2 regions of the Micromonospora sp. RTGN7 genome follow, and region 1 is predicted to be linked to the other one. Evidence: predicted binding sites of a transcription regulator. Region 1 holds the regulator's gene; the other holds the start of a gene.
What was found. The regulator HrcA, encoded in region 1, represses chaperone genes, less so after heat shock. The targets are predictions, from matches to a motif close to GGTTNGCACNCTCNNNNNGAGNGTGCNAACC.

Region 1 (10,359 bases):
GGCCGCCTGCTTGGCCGCCACCTCCGGGCAGAGCACGATGTCGCCGAGCAGGGCCGGCTCGCCGCCGGATGCGCTGGCCTCGCCCGGCCCGTGGTCGACGCTGCCCTCGTCCATGGGGAAGGCGAGCACGTCGGTCGGACCGTCGCCACCCATCCAGCGGTGGTTCAGCTCGGTCATGTAGTCGATGTCGACCAGCAGCACGGACAGCTCGGCGAGGGGGTTGACCCCCATCTCGTCGAGGGCGTACCGGGCGACGGCGAGCACGGCGTCGGTGTCGACCTCGACACCGGACTCATTGGCGATCTCGATGGACAACTGGGTTCCCTAGGTCTGGTGGCGCCGGTCGGCCCGGCCGCCCTGGGCCGTCCGCCCCGGCACGGCGTGCGCGCTCTGCGCCTGTTGGTTTTCCCGCTCGGCGTCCCAGCGGGCGTACGCGTCGACGATCTCCCCGACCAGCCGGTGACGCACCACGTCGGAGCTGGAGAGCTGCGCGAAGTGCACGTCCTCGACGTTCTCCAGGATCCCCCGGACGATCCGCAGCCCGCTGGTCGTCCCGCCGGGAAGGTCCACCTGGGTGACATCGCCGGTGACCACGATCTTGGAACCGAAGCCGAGTCGGGTGAGGAACATCTTCATCTGCTCGGGCGTGGTGTTCTGCGCCTCGTCGAGGATGATGAACGCGTCGTTGAGCGTACGGCCCCTCATGTATGCCAGCGGCGCGACCTCGATCGTCCCCGCCGCCATCAGCTTCGGGATGGTCTCCGGGTCGAGCATGTCGTGCAGCGCGTCGTAGAGCGGGCGCAGGTAGGGGTCGATCTTCTCGTTCAGCGTGCCGGGCAGGAAGCCGAGCCGCTCCCCCGCCTCGACCGCCGGGCGGGTCAGGATGATCCGGTCGACCTGCTTGGCCTGGAGCGCCTGGACGGCCTTCGCCATCGCCAGGTAGGTCTTGCCGGTGCCGGCGGGGCCGATGCCGAAGACGATGGTGTGCCCGTCGATGGCGTCGACGTACTGCTTCTGCCCGAGGGTCTTGGGGCGGATGGTGCGGCCGCGCCGGGAGAGGATGTTGAGCGTCAGGACCTCGGCGGGCCGCTCGGCACCGCCCTGTTCGAGCATGCCGACGGTACGCCGGACGGCGTCAGTGGTCAGGGTCTCGCCTTTCTCGATCAGTTCGAGCAGCTCGCTGAAGAGCCGCTCGGCGAGGGCGTTGTCCGCAGGGGCTCCGGTGATGGTGATCTCGTTGCCACGGACGTGCACGTCGCTGGTGACCGAACGCTCGACGAGTCGCAGGATCTCGTCGCCCGCGCCCAGCAGGTTGACCATGATCTTGGGATCGGGGACGGTGATCCTGGTCTGCGCCTGGAGCGGGCCGGGAGGTGGGGTGCCGGTCATAGGTCGGGCCGGAAGGCCCTGCGCCACCTGCTCTCACTCTCGGCGCCGGGCCTGCTGGGCCGGCGGTCGGACGTTGCCCCCATCGTATCGTTTTCCCCAGGGCGGCACCTCGCCCATTCCTGCCGGCAGCCGGGCCCGTTGACCACCACACCGACCAAACGGGCGAATCGCCCTCCGCCGCCCCGAACCGGGCACCAGACCGGCTGGGGATCAGCGCCGGAAGTCGTACCGGTCGGCGGTCTCCTGGCCACGGGTGAAACGGTACGTGGCCCAGTGCAGCCGGATCACCGTCCCGGCGGCGTCCCGGGTCAGCCGGAGCAGCTCGCCGGCCTCCCGCCCGGAGACCACGCGGAACACGTCCGCCCGGTCCGGCAGCGGGGCGAAGACCGCCGGCGGCTTCCCCGCCGGATCGTCCGCGCCCCGGGCCCGCAGGGCCCCGTCGTACCAGCTGAAGTCGTATCCGAAGCCCTCGCCCCACCAGCGGCCCAGCATCCCGCGCAGGTGCGCCGGGGCCGGCTCCCCCGGCCGCCACGGCTCGACGTCGGCCGGGTCGTACTCGGCGGACGCGGCCAGCAGCCGGTGCGGCAGGTCGATCACCGCCACCCCGATCCCGGACGAGCCGAGCACCGCCGCGCCCATCGCACCGGCGGTGCCGTCGCCGCCGCGCCGGCCGTAGACGGCGGCCAGGAACCCGGGCATCGCCCCGTCGTGCCCGACGTGCACCACCCGTTCCCCCTGCGGAACCAGGATCAGCCCCAGCCCGAAGCCAGCGCCCCAGGATGTCTCGTCGGTGACGGTCAACGGCCAGCGCATCTCGTCCAGGGTGGCCGGGGCGAGCACGGCTCCGGCGGGGTCGAGCGCCCCCGGGTCAGCCAGGAACGCCGCCCACCGGGCCATGTCGGCGGCGGTGCTCCAGAGCTGGGCGGCCGGGCCGAGGGCGCCGAAGTCGGTCGGCGGCTCCGGGTGCGCCTCGTCGGAGTACGCGTCGACCAGAAACCCGGTGGCCGCCGCCGGGCCCGGCCTGTCGGTGGTGGCGCTCAGACCGAGCGGGACGAGCACCCGCTCGGCGAGTACCTCGGCCCAGGAACCGCCGCGCAGCCGGGCGACGAGCTGACCGAGCAGCGCCATCGCGAGGTTGGAGTAGTGATAGCGGCGGGCCGGCGGCAGCACCCGCTCGGCGCGGGCCAGGTCGGCCAGCAACTCGTCCGCCCCGGGGGCGACCAGGGTGTCCCAGACGTCGCCGTGCGGCTCCCGTTGCAAACCCGAGGTGTGCGACAGCAGTCGGCGCACGGTCAGCTCGCCGTGTGCGGGGACGTCGAGGTGCCGGGCGACCGGGTCGTCCAGGTCGAGCAGGCCGGCGTCCCGGCACTGGAGGACGAGCACCGCCGTGAAGGTCTTGGTGACCGAGCCGATCCGGAACAGCGTCTGCGGGCCGAGCGGTGTCTCGTTGCCGGTGCCGCCGACCGCGCAGGTCCACAACGGTCGGTCAACCCGGTGCAGGGCGGCCGAGACGGCCGGCACCCGCCCATCGGCCTGCGTCCGCCGGACCATCCGCTCCAGGCGGCCGTCGACCTCGCTCACCTTCGCCCGCCTACCGGCACAGCATCGGGCCGAGCGGCGCGCCGCCGAGCACATGGGCGTGCACGTGGAAGACCTCCTGGCCGCCGTACGCCCCGGTGTTGAACATCAGCCGGTAGCCGTCGCCGAGCAGGCCCTCGTCCTCGGCCACGACGGCGGCCGCGGCCAGCAGCTCACCGGCCAGCGCCGGGTCCGCCCGGCCCAGGGCCGCCACGTCGGCGTAGTGCTCCTTCGGAATCACCAGTACGTGCACCGGTGCCTTCGGGTCGATGTCCCGGAACGCCAGCGTGGTGTCGGTCTCCCGGACGATGGTCGCCGGGATCTCACCGGCGGCGATGCGGCAGAACAGGCAGTCGGATCCCATTGGGGCATGGTAGGGCGTCCCGGCCGGCTCGGGCATGATGGCCTGCGTGACATCACGGGCGGTACTGGTGACCGGGTCCTCGCGCGGCATCGGGCGCGCGGTGGCGACGAGGTTCGCGGCGGGCGGGGACCGGGTGGCGATCCACCACCGCGACTCGGCGGAACTGGCCGAGGAGCTACGCGCGGAACTGCCGGGCGAAGGGCACGTCGTGGTCCGCGCGGACCTGACCGACCCCGACGCGGTACGGGCCATGGTCGACGACGCGGCGGCCCGCCTCGGCGGGCTGGACGTGCTGGTCAACAACGCCGGGGTGTACGGCGAGCGGGACGCCCCGCACCCGGTCTTCGGCATCTCCTACGCCGACTGGCAGCGGCGCTGGCGGCAGGCGCTGGAGACCAACCTGACCGGGGCGGCCAACGTGACCTGGTGCGCCGCCCAGCACATGCGCGAGCGAGGCGGGCGGATCGTCAACGTCTCCTCCCGAGGCGCGTTCCGGGGCGAGCCGGATCAGCCGGCGTACGGGGCGAGCAAAGCGGGGCTGAACGCGCTCGGCCAGTCCCTCGCGGTGGCCCTCGCCCCGTACGGCATCGCGGTGGCCACGGTGGCACCCGGCTTCGTGGAGACGGACATGACCACGGAGCACCTGGCCGGCGAGCGGGGCGCCGCGATCCGCGCCCAGAGCCCGTTCAACCGGGTGGCCCGCCCCGACGAGATCGCCGCCGCCATCCATTGGCTGGCCAGCCCCGAGGCGGAGTGGGCCGCCGGCACCATCATCGACCTCAACGGCGCCAGCCACCTCCGCACCTAACCCCCACCCACCCCGCCCCCACCCGACGAGTGCGCGGGCACCTGGGGGTGGGGGTTACCAGCGGGCGAGGCGGGTGGAGAGGACTGCGAGGGCCGCGACGCCGGCGGTGGAGGTGCGCAGGACGGACGGGCCCAGGCGGACCGGGCGGGCGCCAGCGGCGGTGAACGCGGTCAACTCGGGTTCGGCGATGCCGCCCTCCGGGCCGACCACGAGCACGATCTCGCCGCCCTGCGGCAGCTCGACGGTGGTGAGCCGGTCCTCGGCCTCCTCGTGCAGGACGAACACGGCGGCTGCGCCGGCGATCCGGCGGGCCACGGTGACCGTGGACTCGTCAGGGGCCCCGGCGACCACCGGCAGCCACGCCCGGCGGGCCTGCTTGGCCGCCTCCCGGGCGGTCGCCACCCACTTCTCCCGGGCCCGGGCACCCCGTTCGCCACGCCACTGCACCACCGAGCGGGACGCCGCCCAGGGCACGATCTCGTCCACCCCGACCTCGGTCATCGCCTGCACGGCCAGCTCGCCCCGGTCGCCCTTGGCGATGCCCTGCACCACCACGAGCCGGGGGACGGGCGCGTCGACGTACCCCCGGGAGGTGACGTCGAGTTCCAGGCTGCCCCGGCCGACGGCCGTGACCACGGCGGACGCGGTGCCACCCCGGCCGTCGGCGAGCAGCAGTTCCTCGCCGACGCGCAGCCGCTGCACGGTGGCGGCGTGGTGCCCCTCGGGGCCGTCCAGGGTGAGCTGGTCGACGGTGGGCAGCGACTCGACCAGGAACAGCGGCGCGGACACGACGATCAGGTTAGCCGCCCCGACGGACGCCGGGGCGGCCAGGCCGGTCAGGGGTGGCCGTTGAAGGCGTCGCGCATCCGGGAGAAGAAGCCGCCCTGCTTGGTCAGCTCGGCGACCTCCTCGCCCCGGGTCTTGGCGAAGTCGCGCAGCATCTTCTCCTGGTCGGCGTCGAGCTTGGTCGGCGTCCGCACGTCGAGATGGACGTAGAGGTCACCCCGGCCGGTGCCGCGCAGGTGGGGCACACCCCGGGCGCGTAGCCGCAGGGTGCTGCCCGGTTGGGTACCGGTCTTGACGTCGACCGTCTCCTCGCTGTCCAGGGTCTTGATGGTCAGCCGGGTGCCGAGCGCGGCGGCGGTCATCGGGACGGTGACCCGGCAGTGCAGGTCGTCGCCCTTGCGGGAGTAGACGTCGTGCGGCCGCTCGTGGATCTCCACGTACAGGTCGCCGGCGGTGCCGCCGCCCGGGCCGACCTCGCCCTGCTGGGCCAGCCGGATGCGCATGCCGTCCTCGACCCCGGCGGGGATCTTGACGGTCAGTGAACGGCGGGTGCGCACCCGCCCGTCGCCGGCGCAGGTCGGGCAGGGGTGCGGGATGGTGGTGCCGTGCCCCTGGCAGACGGTGCACGGCCGGGCGGAGACCACCTGGCCGAGGAAGGTGCGCTGCACCGACTGCACCTCGCCCCGGCCGCCGCACGCCTCGCAGGTGGCCAGGTGGGTGCCGGCGGCGGTGCCCGCGCCGGAGCAGGTGGTGCAGAGCACCGCCGTGTCGACGGTGATCGGCGCCTCGACGCCGAACGCCGTCTCGTGCAGGTCCAGCTCCAGCCGCAGGATCGCGTCGGCTCCCGGTCGGGTCCGCGGGCGCGGCCCGCGCGCGCCACCGGCGCCGCCGAAGAAGGCGTCCATGATGTCCTGGAAGCCGACGAACGGGCCGGCGCCGCCGGGCCCGCCCGGGCCGGCGCCCCCGCCGCCCGGGGCGAGCGGGTCGCCACCCAGGTCGACGATCTGCCGTTTCCGATCGTCCGAGAGGACCTCGTACGCGGCGTTGATGTCCTTGAACTTCTCCTGTGCCTCCGGGTCCGGATTCACGTCCGGGTGGAACTGCCGCGCCAGCTTGCGGTAGGCGCGCTTGATCTCGTCGTCGGAGGCTTCCCGGCTCACACCGAGGATGCCGTAGTAGTCCCTGGCCACTGCGTTCCGTGTCCTCATGTTCGTCTCGCGTTGCGCCGGTCGTCGGCCGGAGCCGGCCGTCGGCCCTGACTGGTCAGTTCTGGGCCAGCAGCTCGCCCACGTAGCGTGCCACGGCACGCACCGTGGCGATGGTGCCGGGGTAGTCCATCCGGGTGGGGCCGAGCACGCCCAAGCCGCCGAGGACGGTCGCACCCGGGCCGTACCCGGTGCTGACCACCGAGGCGGCGCGCAGGTTGTCGATCTCGTTCTCGTCGCCGATCAGCACCCGGGTCGTGCTCGACTCGGCCTCGCCGATGAGTTTGAGGATGACCACCTCCTCCTCCAACGCCTCCAGGATCGGCCGCAGCGAACCCTGGAAGTCGAGCAGGCCGCCCCGGGTGAGGTTGGCGGTGCCGGCCAGCGCCAGGCGCTCCTCATGCCGTTCGACCAGCGTCTCCAGCAGCACGGTGGCGAGTGTGGTCATGGCTGGGCGCAGCAGCGGCGTGCACTCCTCGACCAGCGCCTGCACCAGCGGCGGGGTCTCCGACAGTCGGCTGCCCACCAGCTTCTCGTTGACCAGCCGCCGCAGGTCGGTGACATCGTCGGCGGGGACCGGCGCAGGCAGCTCGACCAGCCGTTGCTCGACCCGCCCGGTGTCGGCGATCATCACCAGCATCAACCGGGTGGTGGAGATCGGCACCAGCTCCAGGTGCCGCACCGAGGAACGGGCCAGCGACGGGTACTGCACCACGGCGACCTGCCGGGTGAGCTGGGCCAGCAGCCGGACCGTGCGGTGCACCACGTCGTCAAGGTCGACCGCGCCCACCAGGAAGCGCTCGATCGCCCGGCGCTCGGCCGGGCTGAGCGGCTTGACCCGGGAGAGCCGGTCGACGAAGAGGCGGTAGCCCCGGTCGGTGGGCACCCGGCCGGCGCTGGTGTGCGGCTGCCGGATGTAGCCCTCCTCCTCCAGCACCGCCATGTCGTTGCGGACCGTCGCCGGGGAGACACCGAGCTGGTGCCGCTCGACCAGGGCCTTGCTGCCGACCGGCTCCTGCGTGGCGACGTAGTCCTCCACGATCGCGCGGAGCACGGCGAGCTTGCGGTCGTCGAGACCCACTCCCCCACCTCCTGTCGCACGTCGGTGCCCGGCATCGCGGCGGGCGATCCGGGACGGCCTGCCCACCGATGGTCGAAGCCTGGCACTCGACTGTAACGAGTGCCAGTCTACGTCGGCTGCCCCACCGTCGGTAAGATCGACGACGGACCATCGGTCCGTCCGGGGCCGGGCGCGGCTCCCGTTCGATCATCCCGTGGGACCCGACCAGTGTCGCCCTGGCGCCCCCTTGCCGGTAGCCCCTACCGTGACGTACATGACTGAACCACCTCGTCCTCCCGGCGCGGGCGACCCCAACAGCTACCCGCCGGAGCCGAACCCGTCGTCGACACCGTACGGCTCTTCGGCGAACGAGCCCCCCACCGCACCACTGTCCGGGGCGCCCGGGGCGGGCGGCTATCCCCCGCCCGGTGGTTATCCGCCGCCCGGTGGTTATCCGCCGCCCGGGGGATACCCGCCCGCCGGTGACCAGCCCTCGGCCGGCGGGTATCCGCCGCCGGGCGGGTACCCACCGGGCGGCGGATACCCGTCCGGTGGCGCCTACGGCGCCCCCTCCGGCGGAAACGCCAACAAGGAGGACAAGACCTGGATCCTGATCGCGCACTTCGGCGGCGCGGCCGGGATGTTGGTCGGCGGCGGCGTGCTGGGCTGGGTGGCACCGCTGATCGCACTGCTGGCCCGGGGCAACCAGTCGCCGGCCGTCCGCGCGCACGCGGTCGCCGCGCTGAACTTCCAGCTCCTCTGGTCGGTCATCGCGCTGGTGGGCTGGATCCTGGCCTGCATCGTCATCGGAATCTTCATCGGTTTCGCCGCGATGATCATCGGCATGATCTTCGGCATCGTCGCCGGGGTCAAGGCCAACGAGGGGCAGCCCTACCGCTACCCGATGTCCGCCAACTTCATCAAGTGAGCCCCGGTCGGCCGCTCCCCCGGCCGGCCGGGCACCACCTACCTTCAGGGCAGCAGGTCGCGGACGACCGCGTCGGCCAGCAGCCGGCCGCGCAGGGTGAGCACGGCCCGGCCGGCCGTGTGCCCGGCCGGGTCGAGCAGCCCGCCGGCCAGGGCCCGCGCAGCACCCGCCCGGCCCGCGTCGTCCAGGACGTCCAGCGGCAGCCCGGAGGCGAGCCGCAGCCGCAGCATCACGTCCTCCATGTGCGCCTCGCCTGCGGTGAGCACCTCCCGGGCCAGGCCGGGCGACTCCCCCGCCGCGAGCCGCTTCGCGTACGCGCTCGGGTGCTTGACGTTCCACCAGCGCACCCCGCCGACGTGGCTGTGCGCCCCCGGGCCGAGTCCCCACCAGTCCGCGCCGGTCCAGTAGAGCAGGTTGTGCCGGCACTCCCCGGCCGTCGTCCGCGCCCAGTTGGACACCTCGTACCAGGAGAAACCGGCCGCGCCGAGGGCGGCCTCCGCGGCCAGGTAGCGGTCCGCCGCCACGTCGTCGGAGGGGTACGGCAGCTCGCCGCGCCGCATCCGCGCGGCCAGCCGGGTGCCGTCCTCCACGATCAGGGCGTACGCGCTGACGTGATCCACCCCGGCGGCGACGACCTGGTCCAGGGAGGCGGCGAAGTCTTCGGCGCTCTCCCCCGGCGTGCCGTAGATCAGGTCGAGGTTGACGTGGTCGAACCCGGCGTCGCGCGCCTCGGCCGCGGCGGCGGTGGCCCGGCCGGCGCTGTGCCGGCGGTCGAGCACGGCCAGTACTCCCGGTGCGGCGGACTGCATGCCCAGCGAGATCCGGGTGTACCCGGCGGCGCGCAGGATCCGCAGCGACTCGGGCGTGACCGACTCCGGGTTGGCCTCGGTGCTCACCTCGACGTCGGCGGCCAGACCCCAGGTGCGGTCGATGCCGTCGAGGATGCGGGCCAGGTCGTCGGCGGGGAGCAGGGTGGGGGTGCCGCCGCCGACGAAGACGGTGTCGACCCTCGGCGGCGGAGTGTCGCCCAGCACCCGCCCGGCCAGCGCCAGCTCGGCCAGCACCGTGTCGGCGTACGACTCGCGGCTGGCCCCACCGCCCAACTCGTCGGCGGTGTACGTGTTGAAGTCGCAGTAGCCGCAGCGGCTGGCGCAGAACGGCACGTGTACGTACACCCCGAAACCGCGGGCGCCGACGGCGCGGGTGGCGGTGGCGGGCAGCGAGCCGTCGACGGGGACGGCTTCGCCTTCTGGAAGGACGCCGGGCATGGCCACTAGTGTGCCCGCATGACCTCCTCCGACGCGCTCGTGCGGGTCACCACGGCCCACGGGGTGACCACCCTCACCCTGAACAGCCCGCACAACCGCAACGCGCTCTCCACGCCGCTGATGACCGAGCTGCTGGCCGGGCTCTCCGCCGCGGTGGCCGACGACGCGGTCCGGGTGGTCGTGCTCGACCACACCGGCCCGGTGTTCTGCTCCGGCGCCGACCTGAAGGAGACCGCCGCCGCGTACGCCAGCGGCAGCGTCCCGGCCGGAATGCTCGGCGACGTGCTCGCGGCGGTCTGGGAGTGCCCGAAGCCGGTGGTGGCCCGGGTGGCCGGGCCGGCCCGGGCCGGCGGGCTGGGTCTGATCGCGGCGGCCGACCTGGCGCTCTGCGCCCAGGAGGCGACGTTCGCCTTCACCGAGGTGCGGATCGGGGTGATCCCGGCGGTGATCTCGGCGACCGTGCTGCCCCGGCTGGCGCCCCGGGCCGCCGCCGAGCTGTACCTCACCGGTGACACCTTCGACGGCCGGCGGGCGGCCGAGATCGGCCTGGTCACCGCGGCCGTGCCGGCGGACGGGCTGGACGCGGCGGTGGAGCGGGTCTGCGCGTCGCTGGTGCGGGGGGCGCCGCGCGCGCTGGCCGGGGCGAAGGGCCTGCTGCGCAGGTCGCCCGCCGCCGACCTGCGCGCCGAGATCGCCGAGCTTGCCGCGCTGTCGACCGGGTACTTCCTCTCCGACGAGGGGCGCGAGGGGGTCCTGGCGTTCCGGGAGAAGCGCGACGCGAGCTGGGTGCCGACCGCCTGATCCTCGGCGCTCCGGGCGTCCCGCCGGCACCCGGGGCAACGAACGCGGAATGCGGTCGACTCGCCACTAAACGGAGCGAACTGGTCGGACGAGCCGGGCGATGGCGGCGGAGACGTACTCTTGTCGAACGCCGTCGAACAGGGGGTGCGGGTGCGAAGTCGGACAGCAATCG
Region 2 (10,359 bases), on a different contig from region 1:
GGGCACCTTCTTCGGCGCTGGCTTCGGCGGCGCGACGGGTGTACCGGCGACGGTCGGCTTCGGCCCGGCGGTGGGGCCCGTTGTTGCCGGGGCCGGCTCCGGGTCGTCCTCCGCCGGGGCGACCGGTTCGTCGGCGGCCGGAGCGGTGGTCGTACCCGCTGAGGAGGGCGACCCCCCGGTGTCGCCGCAGCCTGCGGTCAACAGACAGGCCAGGGCGATCATCGCGAGGCTGGGCAGGGTCCGGCGCATCGGCCAGTTCCTCTCTCGGGGGTTGAGTTGCCCGCACCGTAGCGGCCTCGCGCCACCCCGGTGATCAAGGTCCGGCCGGGCCCTTTCGACGCGGGGGCCCGACCGGCCGGACTCACCCGGTCGACCCGCCGCAGACCCGCCAGGCGTCACCCTCCTTGACCAGGCTGATGACCTTCTCCCGGTCCGCGATCTTGACGGTCACCTTGGCGCTGGTGTCGTCGTTGGTGCTCGTGTGCACCTGGGTGTCGGTGACCTTGTACCCGTCCAGGGGCGGCTCGGCCTGCCAGGCCCGGGTGAACTGCGCCTCGGTCAGTCGGGCGCGCATTCGGTCGCAGAGCCGGGCATACGCGGCCGGGTAGTTGCCCGCCTTCGCGTCGTCCAGGTACTGGGTCGCGGCGTCCCGGGCCGGGGTGATGGTGCCCTGCACGGTGCGGAACAGCCAGAAGCCGCCGCCGACCGCGCCGGTGCAGCAGAGCAGTGCCACCACGGCGACCACGATGATCACGTTGCGGGTCGACCGGCTGAGTCCACGGGACTTCGGGGGTGGCCCGGGGAAACCGGGCGTCGGGGGGTATGTCACGCGGTGAGCGTAGAAACCCCAGGCCAGCCGCCATGTAGGCCCCCCTTGGAATTGGCTGGCGGCTATGTGTCGGATGGTGGTGGCACCGATTCCGGCGGTGACGGTGTGACCAGGTCCATGTCCGCGAAGCGGCCCACCCGCTGGGAACCCCGGGTGTTGGGGCGGTCGTCACCGTAGACTCGGGCGCACAACTGAATACCTCATCCAGAGGGGCAGAGGGATACGGCCCGACGAAGCCCCGGCAACCACCCGCGCGCTCGATGACGAGCGGCGCGGACAGGTGCCAATTCCGTCCCCGCCGCAGGGTGCGATGCGGGGAAAGATGAGAGGACTTCCTCGCCATGACGTCGACTCTTGCCGCGCCCGGCATCGACACCACCGCCAGCCCCGCCCGAGCCCTGGTCTGCCGGGCCTGTTCGGCGCGCTACCCGCTGGCCGCGCAACACGCCTGCTACGAGTGTTTCGGCCCCCTTGAGGTCGACTACGACACCGCAGCCCTGGCCCGGGTCACCCGGGAGCAGATCGAGGCGGGTCCGCAGAACATCTGGCGGTACGCCGCCCTCCTCCCGGCCGGCCAGGACCCCGCCACCCGGGTGACTCTCGACCCGGGGCTTACCCCGCTGGTCGCCGCGCCCAACCTCGCCGCCGAGCTGGGCATCACCGCCCCGCTCTGGGTCAAGGACGACAGCGCCAACCCGACGCACTCGTTCAAGGACCGGGTGGTCTCGGTGGCCCTCACCGCAGCCCGGGCGCTCGGCTTCGCCCGCTTCGCCTGTGCCTCGACCGGCAACCTGGCCAACTCGGTTGCCGCCCACGCGGCCCGCGCCGGAACCCCGTCGATCGTCTTCATCCCCAGCGACCTGGAGCCGGGCAAGATCGTCACCACCGCCGTCTACGGCGGCGAGCTGGTGGCCATCGACGGCTCGTACGACGACGTGAACCGGCTCTGCGGCGAGCTGGTGGAGACCGACGAGTTCGAGGACACCGCCTTCGTCAACGTCAACGTCCGCCCGTTCTACGCCGAGGGTTCCAAGACCCTCGGGTACGAGGTGGCCGAGCAGCTCGGCTGGCGCATCCCGGCGCAGGTGGTCATCCCGATGGCCAGCGGCGAGCTGCTCACCAAGATCGACAAAGCGTTCAGTGAACTGGTCGAGATCGGCCTCGTGGAGGCCCCGGCCGGCGGCTGGAAGGTCTTCGGCGCCCAGTCGGCCGGCTGTAACCCGATCGCCACCGCCCTGCACGCCGAGCGCGACACCATTACTCCGGTCAAGCCGACCGGCATCGCCAAGTCGCTCAACATCGGCGACCCGGCCGCCGGCATCTACGCCCTGGAGGCCGTGCGGCGCACCGGCGGCTGGATGGAGTACGTCGACGACGACGAGATCCGCGAGGGCATCCGGCTGCTGGCCCGAACGACCGGGATCTTCGCCGAGACCGCCGGCGGGGTGACCGTGGCGGTGCTGCGCAAGCTGGTCGACTCCGGCCGGCTCGACCCGACGGCGGAGACCGTGGTCTTCAACACCGGTGAGGGGCTGAAGACCATCGACGCCGTCGCCGGCCAGGTCGGCCCGACGCATCACATCAAACCCTCGTTGCGCGCCGCCCGCGAGGCAGGCCTCCTCGGCTGACGGCTGCCCGAGCGCGCCGCACCCTGCGGGACGCGCTCTGCGGCTCGCCGCCGCTGAGCGACACGATGTGCGGTATGTCACGTCCTGCCCCCCGGGCCGCGGCGGGCACGACATACCGCATCCGGGGAGAACTCCCGGTCACCCGGTCGGTGGAGGTGTGGATCGCCCGGATGGGGGATCCGGCGCATCCACCGAGTAACCGACCTTTTGCCTTGGGTGAGAAAGACCCGTCGCTAAGGACTTGACGGCGATAACCGGACGGCGCAAGATGCTCGGTGCGGGAGGGCGTTTCGCCGGAGACTTTTAGTTCTTACGACCCAACGCCGGAGGCGTTGTGCGATCGTCCCTCCCGACCAACTTCCCGATTCGGGCCGGCGAGAAATTCGCCGGCCCGATCGTCGTTTCCGGTCACCGTCGGCCTGTGAGCAGCACGACCACGCTGGCCGAGCAGGGCGCGGTCGACGCGGGCAGCCCATGGGCGCAGCACCGGCTCGGCGTAGCCGCCGGCGGCCAGGCCGGCCCGCCGTTCGAAGAGATTGCCCCGGCCGTAGCTGCCGGTGAGCGTGTACGACCAGCCGCAGGCCAGCCAGTACGCCGGCCAGAACAGCGGCCCGAGCAGCGCGTACTGGCGGGTGTGCCGGGTCTCGTGGCCCAGCAGTTCGGCCCGGTCCGGGTGCAGCAGCCACTCGGCGGGGCGACGGGTCAGGATCACCGAGCCGACGGTGAAGCACTCCTGCCGTGGCACCGGCAGTCGGTATCCGCCGGCCACGATCACCCCGTCCGGGGTGCGCACCCGGGCGGTCCGGGCCAGGGCGGCCAGCGCCAGCCCGACCGGGGTGGAGCCGTTCAGCCAGGTGGCTCGGGTGCAGGCGCGTTGCCGCATGACTCCAGCATGCGGCCGGTTCGCCGGTGCCGCCAGCGCCGGTTGTCGGCCCCTACTGTCCGGTCCCCGGCTGCGGCATGATGGCGGGCATGACGGAGACCCCGCATCCCCTGTACGACAGGCACGCCGACACCCTCAACCGTGCGCTGACCGCGATCACGGAGCGCGGGTACTGGTCTGCCTACCCGGAGTCGCCCAGCCCTCGGCTGTACGGCGAGACCGCCGCCGCCGACGGCAAGGCCGCCTTCGAGGCGTACCGCAACGGCGACTTCCCGCTCGACCAGCCGGGCTCCGGCGACCGGGTCGCCACCGAGACCAGCCCGTTCGGCCTGGAGCTGAACGTGCGGTACCCGCACGCGGGCGCCGACGAGTTGCTCGCCGCCGCCTCCGCCGCACTGCCGGCCTGGCGCGACGCCGGCCCGCAGGCCCGGGTGGGCGTCTGCCTGGAGATCCTGGCCCGGCTGCACCGCAACATCTTCGAGTTGGCCAACGCGGTGCAGTTCACCAGCGGCCAGGCGTTCGTGATGGCCTTCCAGGCCGGCGGCGCGCACGCGCTCGACCGGGCGTTGGAGGCAATTGCCTACGCGTACGCGGAGATGACCCGGCACCCGAGGACGGCCGGCTGGGAGAAGGCCGCCGGCAAGGGCGACCCGCTGCGGATGACCAAGACGTTCCACGTGGTGCCGCGCGGGGTGGCGCTGGTGATCGGCTGCAACACCTTCCCGACCTGGAATTCGTACCCCGGGCTGTTCGCCTCGCTGGTCACCGGCAACCCGGTGGTCGTCAAGCCGCACCCGCGCGCGGTGCTGCCCCTGGCCGTCACCGTGCGGTACGCCCGGGAGGTGCTCGCCGAGGCCGGCTTCGACCCGAACCTGGTGCTGCTCGCCCCCGAGGCCCCCGGCGAGAAGCTGGCCTCGACCCTCGCCCTGCACCCGGGCGTGAAGATCGTCGACTTCACCGGCTCCACCGAGTACGGCGATTGGTTGGAGGCCAACGCCCGGCAGGCGTCGGTCTACACCGAGAAGGCCGGCCTGAACACGGTGGTGGTCGATTCCACCGACGACTTCGCCGGCCTGTGCCGCAACCTCGGCTTCACGCTGACCCTCTACAGCGGCCAGATGTGCACCACCTCGCAGAACATTCTCATCCCCTCCGGTGGCATCGCCACCGACCAGGGGCACAAGAGCTTCGAGGAGGTGGCCGGGGGGATCGCCGCCGCGGTCTCCAAGCTCACCGCCGACCCGGCCCGAGGGGTCGAGTTCACCGGCGCGATCGTCAACGACGAGGTGTTGAAGCGTCTCGACGAGGTCACCGGAGTCGGCGAGGCAGTGCTGGAATCCCGTACGGTCGAGCATCCGGCCTTCCCCGGAGCGGTGGTCCGCACGCCGACGATCGTCAGGCTGTCGGCCGACGACACCGAGACCTACTCCCGGGAGTGGTTCGGGCCGATCTCGTTCGCCATCGCCACCGACTCCACCGCGCACAGCCTGGAGATCCTGCGCTCCACGGTGGGGGAGAAGGGCGCGTTGACCGCCGCCGTCTACTCCACGGACGAGGCGGTGCTGGACGCGGCCGAGGCGGCGGCGATCGACGCCGGGGTGCACCTGTCGTGCAACCTGACCGGTGGCGTCTTCGTGAACCAGTCGGCGGCGTTCTCCGACTTCCATGGCAGCGGCGCCAACCCGGCTGCCAACGCGGCCCTGACCGATGGCGCGTACGTGGCGAACCGGTTCCGCATAGTGCAGAGCCGCCGCCCCGCCTGAGGTGTAAGGAGGGGCCCCTTGTTAACGCCTGGCGTCGAGAAGGGGCCCCTTCTCACCACCGGTGTCGCCGGCGCTCAGGCCGGGCGGCGCATCTGGAGCTCGCGCAGGGTGGGGAACTTCGGGTGGGGGACCCGGACGCCCGTGTCGACGAAGCCGAGCCGCTGGTACGCACGGTAGGCGTGGTCGTTGCCGACCACCACCTCCAGCATCAGCTCCGGGCGGCCGCATTGGCGGGACCAGGCGGCCACCGCCTCGATCAGTTCGGCGAGCAGGCCGGTGCCCCGGCGCTGCGGCGTGACGTAGACGGCGTACACGACGGTCAGGCCCGGGTCGTCCGGCCAGACCGCGTCGCCCGCGTGCCCCACCAGCCGGCCGGCGGGTCCGCCGGGGCGGTCGGCGCCCGGGTCGGCGATGAACTGCGCGGCGCGCCGGCCGACGGCGACCGAGGCGATCCGGGCCGCGTAGTCGGCGTGCGGGCGGGCGGCGGCGTCGGCCAGGGTCTCCAGGAAGGCCAGCGGGGCGTCGGCGAGCATCTCCAGCCGCAGCGCCCGCATCCGGGCCGCGTCCCACGGCGTCACCCGACGGACGGTGGCCGCCCGCGCGGACGGTGCGACGGTCCCCGCCGAGGCTGGGTGTCCGGCGAGCGACGGGCGGGGACCTGCTGTCATCCCGCATGCTTACCGCAGTGACGATCATCTATTCTGCCCCGGGTCGAGGTCGGTCCGATATTGGCCGATTTACGGTCGTGCACTGCTGTGACGGCTCGTGTACCGTGCGATTTTGGTCACTGATTTCGGGGTCGTCGTCGACTCCGAAACCGGTGGTCCGGGGCCGCCGGTTCGCGCTGGCGTCCCGCCGGTTCGGCAGGCCGCGCGACGTGAGGAAGTGCACCGTGGCACAGGGCAGCGTGAAGTGGTTCAACGCCGAGAAGGGCTACGGCTTCATCGCCGTCGACGGGGGGCAGGACGTCTTCGTCCACTTCTCCGCGATCGAGATGGACGGCTACAAGGCGCTCGACGACGGACAACGGGTGGAGTTCGAGATCGCCCAGGGGCAGAAGGGCCCGCAGGCCGAGCGGGTCCGCGTCGTCGCCTGACCCTCCGAACGGTTTCGGGGCCCGGGGCGGGCCCCGACCGACCCGCGACCACGGCGACCGGGCACCCCAGCCGGTGCCCCACGTCGCCCGGCGCGCCGCACCCCGACGGCGGCCTCGGCTTCACGCTGCCCCGCCGGTCCGCCCCGCCCCAGCTCTTCGCCGTCGATCCTGCCCCGCCCCGCGGCCCGGATCCGCCCATTCGCCTAACCGGGCGGCCCGCGGGCTGACGTGGCTCGCCGGCTGGCGCGGCCCGCCAGCTGACGTGGCCCGCCGGCTGACGTGGCGGGAACTCCCGTACGCGGTCCCGATCCGTCTCGTGCACCTGGTCGGCCTGGTCGTCGCGTACGCCGAGCGGCGGACGTGCGCAGGGGCCGGTGACCGCCGCCCGGCTAACGCGTGGACTTGGCTGAAAAGGGGGCCGGTTGGCGCTGGTCAGGGCGGGCGGATCCGGCCGGGCGACGGCATCGTGCTTGCACTCGGCAGGGGAGAGTGCTAAACAAGTCATTGGCACTCGCTGACTGTGAGTGCCAATGGTCGGGGCGGTTTGGGTCACGGCCGCTCGGCGGAAAACCGCCGGGTGGCACATGGCCGGTCGTCGCGGGCTATCCGGCCCGGCCGAGGAGACGTCGTCGTCGCCAGGTGGCGATGTCTCAAGGTGCGTACACCAGGCGGCCCATCCGGGACACACACTCGGGTGGCCCGTGAGTGTCCAGGAGGACAACGCCGTATGGCCAAGATGATCGCGTTCGACGAAGAAGCTCGCCGTGGCCTCGAGCGGGGCATGAACCAGCTCGCCGACGCCGTGAAGGTGACCCTCGGCCCCAAGGGCCGTAACGTCGTGCTCGAGAAGAAGTGGGGTGCCCCCACCATCACCAACGATGGTGTGAGCATCGCCAAGGAGATCGAGCTCGAGGACCCGTACGAGAAGATCGGCGCCGAGCTGGTCAAGGAGGTCGCCAAGAAGACCGACGACGTTGCCGGTGACGGCACGACGACGGCGACCGTCCTGGCCCAGGCCCTGGTTCGCGAGGGCCTGCGCAACGTGGCCGCCGGTGCCAACCCGATGGCCCTCAAGCGGGGCATCGAGGCCGCCGTGGCCAGCGTCTCGGAGGAGCTGCTCAAGCTCGCCAAGGACGTGGAGACCAAGGAGCAGATCGCCTCCACCGCCTCCATCTCGGCCGGTGACAGCACCGTCGGCGAGATCATCGCCGAGGCGATGGACAAGGTCGGCAAGGAAGGCGTCATCACTGTCGAGGAGAGCAACACCTTCGGCCTGGAGCTTGAGCTCACCGAGGGCATGCGCTTCGACAAGGGTTACATCTCCGCCTACTTCATGACGGACCCGGAGCGTATGGAGGCCGTCTTCGACGACCCGTACCTCCTCATCGTCAACAGCAAGATCTCGTCGGTGAAGGACCTGCTCCCGATCCTGGAGAAGGTCATGCAGTCGGGCAAGTCGCTGCTGATCATCGCCGAGGACATCGATGGTGAGGCCCTGGCCACCCTCGTGGTCAACAAGGTCCGCGGCACCTTCAAGTCGGTCGCCGTCAAGGCGCCGGGCTTCGGTGACCGCCGCAAGGCCATGCTGGCCGACATCGCCATCCTCACCGGTGGCCAGGTCATCAGCGAGGAGGTCGGCCTCAAGCTCGACGCCGTCAACCTCGACATGCTGGGCCGCGCCCGCAAGGTCGTGGTGACCAAGGACGAGACCACCATCGTCGACGGTTCCGGCGACGCCGAGCAGATCCAGGGTCGGGTCAACCAGATCCGGGCCGAGATCGACAAGAGCGACTCCGACTACGACCGCGAGAAGCTGCAGGAGCGCCTGGCCAAGCTGGCCGGCGGTGTTGCGGTCATCAAGGTCGGCGCGGCCACCGAGGTCGAGCTGAAGGAGCGCAAGCACCGCATCGAGGACGCCGTTCGCAACGCGAAGGCCGCCGTCGAAGAGGGCATCGTCCCGGGTGGTGGCGTCGCGCTGGTGCAGGCCGGCAAGACCGCCTTCGAGAAGCTGGACCTGGTCGGCGACGAGGCGACCGGTGCCAACATCGTCAAGGTCGCGCTGGACGCCCCGCTGCGGCAGATCGCCGTCAACGCCGGCCTCGAGGGCGGCGTCGTGGTGGAGAAGGTCCGTAACCTGAGCCCGGGTCACGGCCTCAACGCCGCCAACGGCGAGTACGTCGACCTGCTGGCCGCGGGCATCATCGACCCGGCCAAGGTGACCCGGTCGGCGCTGCAGAACGCCGCTTCGATCGCGGCGCTCTTCCTCACCACCGAGGCCGTCGTCGCGGACAAGCCGGAGAAGGCCTCGGCCGCCCCGGCTGGCCCGGGTGGCGGGGACATGGACTTCTGAGTCCAGCTCCACCAACGCCTAAGGGGCGGGCCGCGTCAGCGGTCCGCCCCTTCCGCGTCGACTCCGCCCGGGATGGCCCGCTCAGGTCGGCAGCGGGCGCTGGTTGCGCCGCGTGCGGGTGCGGTCGTACGGCGGCGCGATCCGGATCGGCTCGTCCACCAGGGCGATCGGTTCCTCGGCCACCGGTTCGTCGAGCCCCGTCATCTCCGCCCGCTGTTCGGCGTCGCCGTAGTCGAGCCGGTCGAACGGCAACTGCCCGGGAATCTCGTCGACCGGCGTGCCGCTGATGTCCTGGACCTCGTCGATCTGTTCGTCGTCCGTGGTCATGACTGCCTCCTCTACCGAGACGGTAGGGGGACGTCGATGGCAGCCGGGACCGAACGGGGTAATGCGGTTTCACGTCCCGTCTAGGCCCCCGTGAGGACCTTGCGGTAGAGGAAGAACACCCGCTCGATCCGCGCCCCGGCGCTCCCCGAGTAGAACGGCACCGGGCCCACCCAGCCGATCTGGGCCGATTCCGCCCCCTCGTCCCGCTGGTCGCGCAGGCAGCGGCGCAGCAGTACGCCGCCGATTCCCGAGCCCGCCGCCTCCGGGGCGGTGCCCATCGGCCCGAACCAGCTCGGTCGCGACGACCCCCAGGCGGCGAAGCCGAGGATCCGGCCGTCCCGCTCCGCCAGGTGCGCCCCGGCGCCCGGCCGCCCCACCGAGCCGGCCAGCTCGGCGTCCCAGACGCCGCCGAAGTTGGACCGGGCGAAGTCGGCCAGGGCCGGCAGGTCCGCCAGCTCCGCGCGCCGCACCGCGATGCCACGTTCGGCCAGCCGCCGCTCCGCCGGCTCCGTCGTCCGCAGCGCCGGCGATCCGTCGTACGACAGGTCTGCGGTCATGTTCCAGGCCGTGCGGTCCTGGCCGTAGCCCAGCGCCAGCGCGGCACAGACGGCCGGGGTGTACCGCACGTCGATCCCGGGCCAGGCGTAGTACGGCGGGTTGCCGGCCAGCAGCACCTCGGTCGCGCCTCCCTCGGCGAGCGCCCGCTCGGCCCGGGTGAGTAGGGCCCGCCCGATGCCCCGGCGGCGTAGCTGCGGGTCCACCGCCACCAGGTCGACGTGACCGAGCCCGGGATCGGTCCCGGAGAGCGAGGCAATCAGCACCCCGACCAGCTCCGCCCCCCGGTAGGCACCCAGTCCCAGCACCGTCCGGTCCGCTGCGGCGCGGGTGTGCAGGGCATCCACGACGGCCCCCGCCTCGGCCGCGTCCTCGGGCAGGTCGAGGGCGCGCCGGCACAGGGCCACCACGTCGGGCAGCGCATCCGGGGCCAGCTCGGTGACGATGATCTCCTCGTCCATGATCGCCGACCCTAGGCCATCGGTCGGCCCCGCGGCACCCGCCTCTCGGGTTTCGCTCACCCGGCCCGGGCGGCGAGCACGGCGGCGTACGCGTCGACGAGGCCGGCGCCGGTGATGTTCGCGCCGCCGCCGCAGAGGTCCTGCGGCTTGCCGGTGAGGTGCCCGGTCCCCGCCGGGGTGGCGGTGTCGCGCAGGATCCGCCGGGTCCGTTCCAGGTCACCGACCAGGGCCGGGTTCGCCGACCACATCAGCGCCACCACCCCGGCGACCTGCGGGGCCGCCATCGAGGTGCCGTCCAGCGTGGCGTACGTGCCACCCGGCATCGCGGAGAGCACCCCCACCCCCGGGGCGAGCAGGTCCGGCTTGTTCCCGTCCACCACCGGCCCCCGGCTGGAGAACGAGGCGACCTCCCGGTCCCGGTCCGCCGCCCCGACCGTGAGCACGTCCGGGTACGCCGCCGGCGGGTC

Region 2: the regulator HrcA is predicted to act here: its motif matches at 6,702-6,732, upstream of groL (chaperonin GroEL).

The regions. Positions count from the first base shown of each region.
Region 1 is NZ_JAPZLF010000007.1:50,979-61,337, reverse strand. Features, by position in the region: gene ybeY (rRNA maturation RNase YbeY) at 1-315, opposite strand, end outside; gene SNR22_RS12270 (PhoH family protein) at 325-1,389, opposite strand; gene SNR22_RS12265 (serine hydrolase domain-containing protein) at 1,600-2,940, opposite strand; gene SNR22_RS12260 (histidine triad nucleotide-binding protein) at 2,981-3,331, opposite strand; gene SNR22_RS12255 (SDR family oxidoreductase) at 3,378-4,139, shown strand; gene SNR22_RS12250 (16S rRNA (uracil(1498)-N(3))-methyltransferase) at 4,194-4,928, opposite strand; gene dnaJ (molecular chaperone DnaJ) at 4,976-6,115, opposite strand; gene hrcA (heat-inducible transcriptional repressor HrcA) at 6,189-7,211, opposite strand; gene SNR22_RS12235 (DUF4870 domain-containing protein) at 7,465-8,118, shown strand; gene hemW (radical SAM family heme chaperone HemW) at 8,163-9,386, opposite strand; gene SNR22_RS12225 (enoyl-CoA hydratase-related protein) at 9,405-10,187, shown strand; gene SNR22_RS12220 (hypothetical protein) at 10,332-10,359, shown strand, end outside.
Region 2 is NZ_JAPZLF010000023.1:51,015-61,373, forward strand. Features, by position in the region: gene SNR22_RS25450 (hypothetical protein) at 1-249, opposite strand, end outside; gene SNR22_RS25455 (hypothetical protein) at 362-829, opposite strand; SAM riboswitch class I at 1,027-1,158, shown strand; gene thrC (threonine synthase) at 1,171-2,457, shown strand; gene SNR22_RS25465 (hypothetical protein) at 2,768-3,340, opposite strand; gene paaN (phenylacetic acid degradation protein PaaN) at 3,430-5,103, shown strand; gene SNR22_RS25475 (N-acetyltransferase family protein) at 5,178-5,771, opposite strand; gene SNR22_RS25480 (cold-shock protein) at 5,996-6,199, shown strand; gene groL (chaperonin GroEL) at 6,927-8,549, shown strand; gene SNR22_RS25490 (hypothetical protein) at 8,631-8,876, opposite strand; gene SNR22_RS25495 (GNAT family N-acetyltransferase) at 8,957-9,892, opposite strand; gene SNR22_RS25500 (S8 family serine peptidase) at 9,949-10,359, opposite strand, start outside.